Dinoroseobacter shibae DFL 12 = DSM 16493: one gene and its partner. The protein of the gene in region 1 interacts with the protein of each later gene in a pairwise test. Links are inferred from orthologs where the notes say so. Each region holds a gene or a part of one and is shown in the gene's direction. Other genes may lie near its edges.

What was found. The genes of interacting proteins can lie anywhere in the genome.
Region 2: the proteins of rlmB (region 1) and tsaE interact in binary tests that used the Escherichia coli proteins (3 or more experiments, as listed by UniProt). The link is inferred for Dinoroseobacter shibae DFL 12 = DSM 16493 from one-to-one orthologs.

What each region holds. Positions count from the first base shown.
Region 1 is NC_009952.1:2,736,935-2,741,607, forward strand. The notes cover bases 876-3,702. They hold rlmB (23S rRNA (guanosine(2251)-2'-O)-methyltransferase RlmB), read left to right. Parts: upstream 876-1,806; coding sequence 1,807-2,598; downstream 2,599-3,702. Other genes in these bases: DSHI_RS13065 (GntR family transcriptional regulator), read right to left, coding at 876-1,450; DSHI_RS13075 (hypothetical protein), read left to right, coding at 2,642-2,974; DSHI_RS13080 (YHS domain-containing (seleno)protein), read left to right, coding at 3,081-3,536. Also shown: DSHI_RS13060 (AbrB family transcriptional regulator), read right to left, coding at 1-812; more of DSHI_RS13065, read right to left, coding at 809-875; DSHI_RS13085 (CoA-binding protein), read left to right, coding at 3,807-4,292; DSHI_RS13090 (phosphoribosyl-ATP diphosphatase), read right to left, coding at 4,381-4,673. UniProt on the Escherichia coli protein: Specifically methylates the ribose of guanosine 2251 in 23S rRNA.
Region 2 is NC_009952.1:3,612,709-3,617,422, forward strand. What follows is about bases 1,207-4,074. They hold tsaE (tRNA (adenosine(37)-N6)-threonylcarbamoyltransferase complex ATPase subunit type 1 TsaE), read left to right. Parts: upstream 1,207-2,325; coding sequence 2,326-2,823; downstream 2,824-4,074. Other genes in these bases: DSHI_RS17385 (PAS-domain containing protein), read left to right, coding at 1,207-2,266; DSHI_RS17395 (aminoglycoside phosphotransferase family protein), read left to right, coding at 2,820-3,818; DSHI_RS17400 (nucleotidyltransferase family protein), read left to right, coding at 3,803-4,074. In the rest of the region: sensor histidine kinase RegB, read left to right, coding at 1-907; more of DSHI_RS17385, read left to right, coding at 962-1,206; more of DSHI_RS17400, read left to right, coding at 4,075-4,486; double-strand break repair protein AddB, read left to right, coding at 4,483-4,714. UniProt on the Escherichia coli protein: Required for the formation of a threonylcarbamoyl group on adenosine at position 37 (t(6)A37) in tRNAs that read codons beginning with adenine.

The sequences.
Region 1 (4,673 bases):
AGCGTCAGCACGATCAGGATCCCGCAAAACCCCAGACCCGCGGCAAGATCGCGTCGGATCTCGCCCCAGGTGATGCCCACGTATTTGCAGCCGATGGTCACGCCGATGAAGAACTGCGCGGCCCATATCGCCTCCGCCGGCGGGCGGTTCTCCAGAAGTCCGGACATGGCCGCAGCCCCGGTCACGATCATCGGCCCGAGGATGGCCGCGCCGAACAGCCCGATCCGACGCGCGCCCCACCAGCCGACAATCGCGCACAGCCCCATCAAACCCATCTCGTGAACCGGCACGACACCGAGAGACGCACCCGGCGGATTGCCCAGATCCGCCCCCCACACCCCCTTGAGCAAAAAGGGCAATGCCACGACGATCACCGTCACCCGCGTCGCATGGATCAGAGACAGGGTCCGCACATTGCCCCCCGCCTCCTCCCCGAAAAGGAGCATGTCCTGCAACCCGCCCGGCATGGCCGAGTAATAGGCCGTGGCCGGATCATACCCCCACAGCCTGCGGAAATAAGGTACCCCCACCAGTCCGATCGCAACAACCATCACCGGAACCAGCATCAGGGTCGGCCACATGGCGGGAAAGGTCGCCAGGACCGGCGGCGTCAGCGTGGCCCCGACCGCCACGCCAAGGACCATGCGCGTCGCCTCGTTGATCGGCTTGAGGCTGCGCATGGGCACGCCCAGCATCGCCGCCGTCAGACAGGCGAAGATCGGCCCCAGAAGCCAGGGCAGCGGCAGGTCCAGCCATTGAAACAGCCCGACGCCCGCAAGCGCGACCGCGAAGGCGGTGAAAATGCCGATCATGCGTCCCACGCCCGCAATCGGTGCCGCAGGGAGGTCTGCAAATGTGTCTCCGCCGCGGCGCTGGCCGCGTCCGAATCGCGCGCCCGCAGGGCCGCGACGATATCGGTATGCTGGGCGGTGACCTGGTCGATCCGGGCCTGGTCGGTGAAGGTGGTCGGCCCCAGCAGGATCAACGAGTTGTTGAGCGCCCGCGCCGCATCCATCAGGAACCGATTGCGGCCCGCATGATAGAGCCCGAGATGAAACCGCTGATTGATCTCCGCTGCCCTGGCCGGGTGCGTCCGCTCGGCCCTGATCGCCTCATTGAGGTCTGATAGCGCGTCGAACTCCGCTTCCGCACCGTGCTTGGCCGCCATGGCCGCGGCCGTGCGCTCCAGGACGACGCGCATCTCGTAAAGCTCCACGATCTCACGCTGGGAGAGCTTGCGAATGACCGCGCCCACCCGTGGCCGATGCTCCACCACCCCCTCGGCCTCCAGCCGCCGCAGGGCCTCTCGCACCGGCGTGCGCGACAGGCGCAATCGCTCGGCCACGGATTCCTCGCGCAACCTGTCCCCCGGGCGGAACTCGCCGGAGTGAATGGCATCGAGCAGCGCGCCATAAGCGGCCTCGCCGCTGGATTTCGACGATTCTTTCAAGAAGAGCCTCTTGTATCCGAAAGGATACAATGCACCTAGCACCAGCCGGGCACTCAGGTCAAACGCCCGAACACGGCGTCTCGCGAGCCGGATGAACGGCCCCGTCCCCGCCCCAACCCGGGCAGGTTCTCTGGAATGGTCTGGAAGAGAGAAGTGGTGGGCGACCCTGGAATCGAACCAGGCGTGCGTCTCCGCGAGGGAGTTACAGTCCCCTGCCACACCTTGCGGCCTGTCGCCCAACTGGCGCGCTGCTTAAGCCCTTGTGCCGGGGGCGTCAACGGCAAAAACCGCCCCGTTGACCCGTGCGGGGCGGTCCTCTATGCCCGACGCTTCGAAACCGCGTGTGATGACAGGCAATGGCTGGCAAGAAACCGACCTGGGTGATCGACAAGGAACGCGCCAAACGGGCGGCGGCGGCCCAGACCGTCTGGCTCTTTGGCCTGCACGCGGTGCGCGATGCGCTGGAAAACCCCGCGCGCACGAAACTGCGGCTGGTGGTGACGCGCAACGCCGCCGACAAGCTGGCCGAGGCCATCGCCGGGGCCGGGATCGCACCGGAGATTGCCGACCCGCGCCGGTTTCCCGCGCCGCTCGACCCCGGCTCGGTCCACCAGGGCGCCGCGCTGGAGGTCAAGCCGCTCGCCTGGGGTCCGCTGGCCGAGACGGTCCTCACCGGCCCGGCGGACCGCCCGCCGCTGGTGGTGCTGCTGGACCGGGTGACCGATCCCCACAATGTGGGCGCGATCCTGCGCTCGGCGGAGGTGTTCGGGGCCGCGGCCGTGATCTCCACCGCCCGGTCCGCCGCACCCGAAACCGGCGCGCTGGCCAAGACCGCCTCCGGCGCGCTCGAACGCCAACCCTATTTGCGGGTGCGCAACCTGGCCGAGACCATGGAAGAGCTGCGCGCCATGGGCTTCGTGCTCCTAGGGCTCGATGGCACCGCCGAGGACACCATCGGCACGGCCCTGCGCGACCTCACAGACCGTCCCATCGCCCTGGTGTTGGGTGCCGAGGGACCGGGCCTGCGGGACAAGACTAAGGAAACCTGCAACCGGCTGGTGAAAATTCCCTTCGCCCGCGACTTCGGATCGCTCAATGTCTCGAACGCGGCGGCGGTCGCACTTTATGCTTGCCGGGGCGAGGGATGACACGCGCCCGCCCGGCCCCTATCTAGGGGTCAAGGAGATCCAGATGCCCGAGCATACGAAACTAGCCACCTGTTCCTATTGCAGCGCCCGGACCATGCTGGTGCCGTCCGCGCGGGACGGGCATGAGCTGGCCTGCGGCTCCTGCGGCGCGCCCCTGCACGAGATGAAATGGCTCAAAGCGCCCAGCGGGACCAAGCCTGCCAAGCGCAAGAAGGCCACGGGCTATATCCCCGGCGTGCACGGCCCGGAACACGGCGCGCGCCCGCAGTCCGCCCGCATGGGTCCGGACCCGCGTCGGCGCAAGAAACGCAAGAAGCCCCTGTGGAAGCGTGCCCTTTCCGAAGCCGTGGATGTGATCGAAGACATTTTCGACTGAAACAATTCTCACGGGGGCGCCGCGCCGTTTCACATGGAAGTCAGACGGGTTGCGCAGGCGATCACCCGAGGCCACCTCGGCGTCATAACCTCGGAAGGATCGCCCCATGCTCACCAAACGCCAGTTCCTGATCGGCACCGCCACCGCGCTCGCCACAGCCCCCCTTGCGGCCCCTGCCCTGGCCGCTGAACCGCCGGTATTCTCGGACCGCGGTGCTGCCATCCGCGGCTATGACCCGGTGGCCTACTTCACCCTGGGCGAACCCACCGAAGGAAGCGACGCCTTCACCCATGACTGGAACGGCGTGACCTGGCGCTTTGCGTCCGACGCGCATCGCGCAGCCTTCGCCGCCGACCCTGTGGCCTACGCCCCGCAATTTGGCGGCTACTGCGCCTGGGCTGTGGCCGAGGGCTATACCGCCTCCACCATCCCGGAAGCCTGGCGCATCGTCGATGGCAAGCTCTACATGAACTTCTCCAGACGCGTGCAGCGCCGCTGGGAAAGGGACATTCCCGGCAATATCGCCCGCGGAAACGCCAACTGGCCGCAGGTTCTCGCCTGATCGCGCACCCAAGAGCGGCCGATGGCGCTCAGGACACAGGCCTCATCACAGAATCGTGAAGAATACCTTTCAATCCGACAACGCGTTCCTACGTATTCCTGAGGAAGGCGGGCTCGGAACTCCCGCGCTTCATTCACTGTCCCTCGTTCCGTTACTTTACGCCCGGCCCTCTCGGCACGGGCGTTTTTTTTGGCGAAACGCGCATGGCCAACCTGCGCCCGCGCAGGATCCCGACTTCCCGCGCGGCCCGCATGACGCTAGGCTCGCACCATGATCCACGACCCCATAACACCGCCGAGCGACGACGATTTCCGCCGCATCCTGACCCGGACCCGCACCGTGGCCTGCGTCGGCGTATCGATGAACACCGTGCGGCCCTCCTACTACGTCGCACGCTACCTGTCGTTAAAGGGCAAGACCGTCATTCCCGTGAACCCCGGCCACGCGGGCAAGACCCTCTTCGGCCAGACCGTGCGCGCCTCTCTTGCGGATATTCCCGAGCCCGTGGACATGCTCGACATCTTCCGCCGCTCCGAAGCCGTGCCGGAGGTGGTGGACGCGGCACTGGAGGCGCTGCCGGGGCTGAAGGTGATCTGGATGCAGATCGGTGTGACCCACCCGGAAGCCGCCGCCAAGGCCCGCGCCGCCGGGATCGAGGTCATCCAGGACAGATGCCCCAAGATCGAGTACCAACGCCTCTTCGGCGAGTTGCGGATGGGCGGATTCAACACCGGCGTGATCAGCTCGAAACTCTGAGACCCCGGCGGGCGCTCGCCTGTCCGTTGCAATGGAGAGGGGCCAAGGATTTTGGAAAATCCTTAAGCGGCTTGGAAGCCGCTTGGCCCTAGCGGCTGGCTTTTTCGCTGATCCCCGAGATGCCTTCGCGCCGCTCCAGCTCCGCCAGCACCTCCGCCAGCGCCACATCGCGCGCCGCCAGCATCACCAGCAGGTGATAGAGCACATCCGCCGCCTCGGAGGTCAGCTTCGCCCGGTCGCCCTTCACCGCCTCGATGATCGCCTCGACCGCCTCTTCCCCGAATTTCTCGGCGCATTTCTCCGGCCCCTTGGCCAGCAGCTTCGCGGTCCAGGAACTGTCCGGATCGGCCCCCTTCCGGGCCGCGATCGTCGCCTCCAGTC
Region 2 (4,714 bases), 880 kb from region 1 along the record:
GCTCGTCTTCGGGTTCTGGTGCGCCATCGTGATCGGTGTGATGTTTCTCGGCGCTTATGCCTACCGCGTCACCGGCGAGACGAACTCCATGTCGGAAGCGCTGCTCGCTACCCAGATGGCACTGGCGCGGGAACAGAAGCTGACCGATCTCGGCGGTGTGGTGGCCGCCGCCGCCCATGAGCTCGGAACCCCACTGGCCACGATCAAACTCGTCAGCCAGGAGCTTGCCGAAGAACTCGAAGACCCGATCCTGCGCGAAGACGCGGAGCTGATCCGCGATCAGGCAGATCGATGCCGTGACATCCTGCGGTCCATGGGACGGGCGGGAAAGGATGACCTGCATCTTAAAACCGCACCGCTGGCCGCCGTCGTACGGGAGGCCGCCGACCCCCACGCCCAACGCGGCAAGACCCTGCATTTCGACATCTCCCCTGCCCCCGGCGGCAGCAACCAGCAACCCATCATCCAGCGCCAGCCTGAGATCATCCACGGTATCCGCAACCTCGTTCAGAACGCCGTGGATTTCGCCGAGGCCAATGTCTGGATCGATCTTCACTGGACCGACGACGTGATCCTTGTACGGATTATCGACGATGGCGAAGGCTATCCCACCCATTTGCTGGGTCGAATAGGTGACCCGTTCGTGCGCAAGCGCAAAACCCAAACCGACAGCCGACGTCCGGGATACGAGGGCATGGGCCTGGGCCTGTTCATCGCCAAGACGCTGCTGGAACGCACCGGGGCCGAGCTCAGCTTCGCCAATGGCTCCGACCCGTTCCTGCCCCGCGAAGAACGTCCGGTCCGCGGGGGCGCGATTGTCGAGGCCATCTGGCCACGGGAGCAGATCGCCCTGCCCGATCTCGAAGAAAGCCAGCCACTCGGATTGAACCAACCCATCCAGGTTTAAGCGGGTATTAACCTTTCCCGGCCAATTTGAGAAAAAACATAAGCAGATTGTGCAATGGCTGGCATGGACTTCACGCTCTTGGCGACGCTTCTCGCGGTTGCGTTTCTGACCGCGGCACTGGCGCTGTATGCGCTCAACACACTTTCAAACCGGGACTTTGCCCAAGGGCCCGGTCCTACACTGCCCGTCCGGACCGATCTCGACGGGCCAAGCGCAGACCAGATCACAGCCCAGCGCCGAGAACTCGCGCAGCTGCGCGCCACGGTCGAACACATTCCCCTGATCCTTTGGCGGCAGGACAACGATGGCGCCCTGACCTGGGCCAACAAACCCTATATCGACCTGACCGAGAAGCTCCATCCGGACCGCGCGGGGCGCTGGCCCATGCCCCACCTGTTCAAACAGAAATCCCTCGCCCATCCGGACACCCCTGGACACCGCCGAATCTCCATCGACATGGAGGATGGCGAGAAGCGCTGGTTCGAGGTGCAGGGCTTCCGCGTTCAGGACGAAATTCTCTATTCTGCCACGCCGATCGACATGACCGTGAAGGCCGAGGTTTCACTCCGCAACTTCGTCCAGACCCTGACCAGCACCTTTGCCCATCTGCAGGTGGGGCTCGCAATCTTCGACAAACGGCGCCAGCTGGTGCTGTTCAACCCGGCACTTACCGACCTGACCACCCTTGAGCCCGAATGGCTCAGCGCGCGGCCGGGACTGTCCGAAGTGCTCGACCGGCTGCGCGACAAGAACATGCTGCCCGAACCGAAGGACTACAAGGAATGGCGCAACCGGCTTACCGGGCTGGAAAAGGCCGCCTCTTCCGGCACGTTCGAGGAAACCTGGGCGTTGCCCACGGGTCAGAACTACCGCATTCTCGGCCGCCCCCATCACGACGGCGGAATCGCCCTGACCTTCGAGGATATTTCCTCGGAAGTCTCCCTCACACGGCGATTCCGTTCCGAGATCGAGCTGGGGCAGACCGCGCTCGACACGCTGGAAGAGGCAATCGCGGTGTTCTCGGAAAACGGCACGCTTGTGCTGTCAAACAAGGCCTATTCCGAGCTTTGGGATGTCTCCGAGAATGACGGACTGATGCCGGTAAGTATCGTGGATGCCACGCGCCATTGGCAGCAATCGTGCCAACCCAACCCGATCTGGGGTGACATTCGCGACTTCGCCACCACAAGCCAGGGCCGCGCCGATTGGGAAGATTACGCCCGTCTTCAAGATGGCGGCACGATCCTGCGCTGCCGGGTGGCGCCGCTCGCCCAGGGCATGACCCTGGTAGGGTTCAAGACCCTCGAAGCCGTGCCGGAGTTCCAGCCCGCCAAGACCGAGATCGCCCAAACCGCGTGACCCCCGGGCCCTGCGGCGCAAAGGCTTGCGAGCCTTGCATCATCCGGTACAACGGAGCCATGGAACCCGAAGCCCTCGCCCGACTGACCCTGACCAGCGAAGACAGTCTGCGCGCCTTCGGAGCCTGTCTCGCGCCGGTCTTGCAACCGGGCGATGCACTTCTGCTTGTCGGGGAGATCGGCGCCGGCAAAACTGTGCTTAGCCGCGCCATCATCCAGACACGCCTTGCCGCTATCGGTGTTATGGAGGACGTACCCTCTCCCACGTTCACGCTTGTGCAGACCTATGCCCTTGGGAACGTGGACCTGTGGCATTGTGACCTCTACCGCCTCACGGACCCCGAAGAGGTCGTAGCGCTCGGGCTGGAAGAAGCTTTCCGTGATGCAATCACTCTCATTGAGTGGCCGGATCGATTGGGCGACGAGATACCGCCGAATGCGCTGGTGATCGACCTGCGCATCCCGGATGCGACCCCGTTGCAACGCGACATGACCCTCACCGCCTTCGGAGCAGAATGGTCACGTCGCATCAACCCCTGCCTGGATCTGGCCGCATGAGGCGGCAGGCGGAAAAGGACCGCTTCCTAGCGCAGATCGGCTGGGCGCAGGCAACGGTGACGCCACTGGCGGGCGATGCGTCTCTGCGCAGTTATGACCGGGTGGAGACACACGGCAAACGCGCGGTTCTGATGAATGCGCCACCGGACCACGGTGAAAGCACAGATCCGTTCCTGCGGATCGCCCGGCACCTGTCGGTTATCGGCCTGCACCCGCCCGCTATCCTAGGCGAAGATCGCTCCATGGGATTTCTCTTGCTGGAGGATCTCGGGGACAGGCTCTTTGCAAGGGAATTCGAGCGCGATCCAGACCTGCAACACCTCTGTTATACCGAGGCATTACGAGCCCTGAAAACACTCCACGACCACCCCGCCCCCGAGCTTCCGGGCTATGGGCGGGCCGAGATGGCGCAGGCGGCGGGCCTCGCTGCAACCTGGTATGCGGGCGATCCTGACGCCGCAGTCAGGCTTCGTAAGGTAATGGAAGAGGCGCTCGCGACGCTGGACTGGTCACGCCACGTGCCTGTGCTGCGCGACTATCATGCCGAAAACCTGATCTGGTGCCCGGAAGAGACCGGCCTGCGTCGCGTGGGGCTTCTGGATTTCCAGGACGCGGGCCTCGGCCACCCTGTCTATGACGCGGCCTCCCTTCTCCAAGACGCACGCCGTGACCTCGATCCCGATCTGGTGGCCCGGCTGAGCGCGGATTGCTGGTCCTGGTTCGCCGCGGATCGCGCCGCGTTCACACAGGCCTTCGCGGTTCTGGGCGCCCAGCGCGCCTTGCGCATCCTCGGCGTGTTCGCGCGGCTGTCGCTGCATTTCGACAAGCCGCGATACGTGGACCTGATCCCCCGCGTCTGGGGGCAGTTGCAGGGTAACCTCGACCACCCGGCCCTGCGCAGGCTCGCGGATACGACCCACGCGATTTTGCCCGAGCCATCCACAGCCCATTTGGACGATCTCAAGGCACGGGCGGGTTCATGCCCAGCGCTGTGATGGTGTTCGCCGCCGGGCGCGGCACCCGAATGGCGCCCCTGACCGATAAGCGGCCCAAACCACTGATCGAAGTCTCAGGAAAGCCCTTGCTCGACCACGCCCTCGCGCTCGCCGAGGCGGCAGAAATCCCCCGCAAGGTAGTGAACATTCACCATCTGGGCGACCAGATCGCAGCCCATCTCGCCGACCGCCCGGGTATCCGCATCAGTGACGAGCGTACCGCGCTACTTGAAACCGGCGGCGGACTGCGCAAGGCATTGCCCCTCCTCGGCGAAGGCCCGGTCTTCACCCTGAATTCCGACGCGGTCTGGACCGACCACAGTGCGCTAAGGCAGCTCAGTGCCGCCTGGCGCCCGCAAGATATGGCCGCGCTTCTGCTGCTGCTGCCACGCGCCCGCGCCCACGGCTATACCGGGCCAGGCAATTTTGCCCTCGGCCCCGAAGGGCGCCTGAGCCGTGGAGGACCTTGGGTTTATTCCGGCGCGCAAATCATCGATCCCGCAGGTCTGTCTGACATCAAGCAAAAGGCATTCTCCCTCAACCTGCTCTGGGACAAGTACGCCGTGGAGGGCCGCTTGTACGGTGCGGTTTATTCCGGTCACTGGGCGGATGTCGGCACGCCCATGGGCATCGAGACCGCCGAAATCCTGTTGAAGACAAACACATGATCCAACTTTTCCCCGCCCAGGACAGCCCCCGTGTGTTCGGTGTACCCATCGGACTCGATTTCCCGGCAGAGACTGTGGCCGGACTGCTCGAACGGCTCGGGTCGCAGCCACCCCATGCCCTTGCTCAGGTGGAAATCCTTGTCAACACGGGACGAATGCAGCGACGGCTGCAAGAGGTGCTGAGCGATCGCGGGCGCGCGGGCTTCTTGCCGAAGATCCGGCTGATCA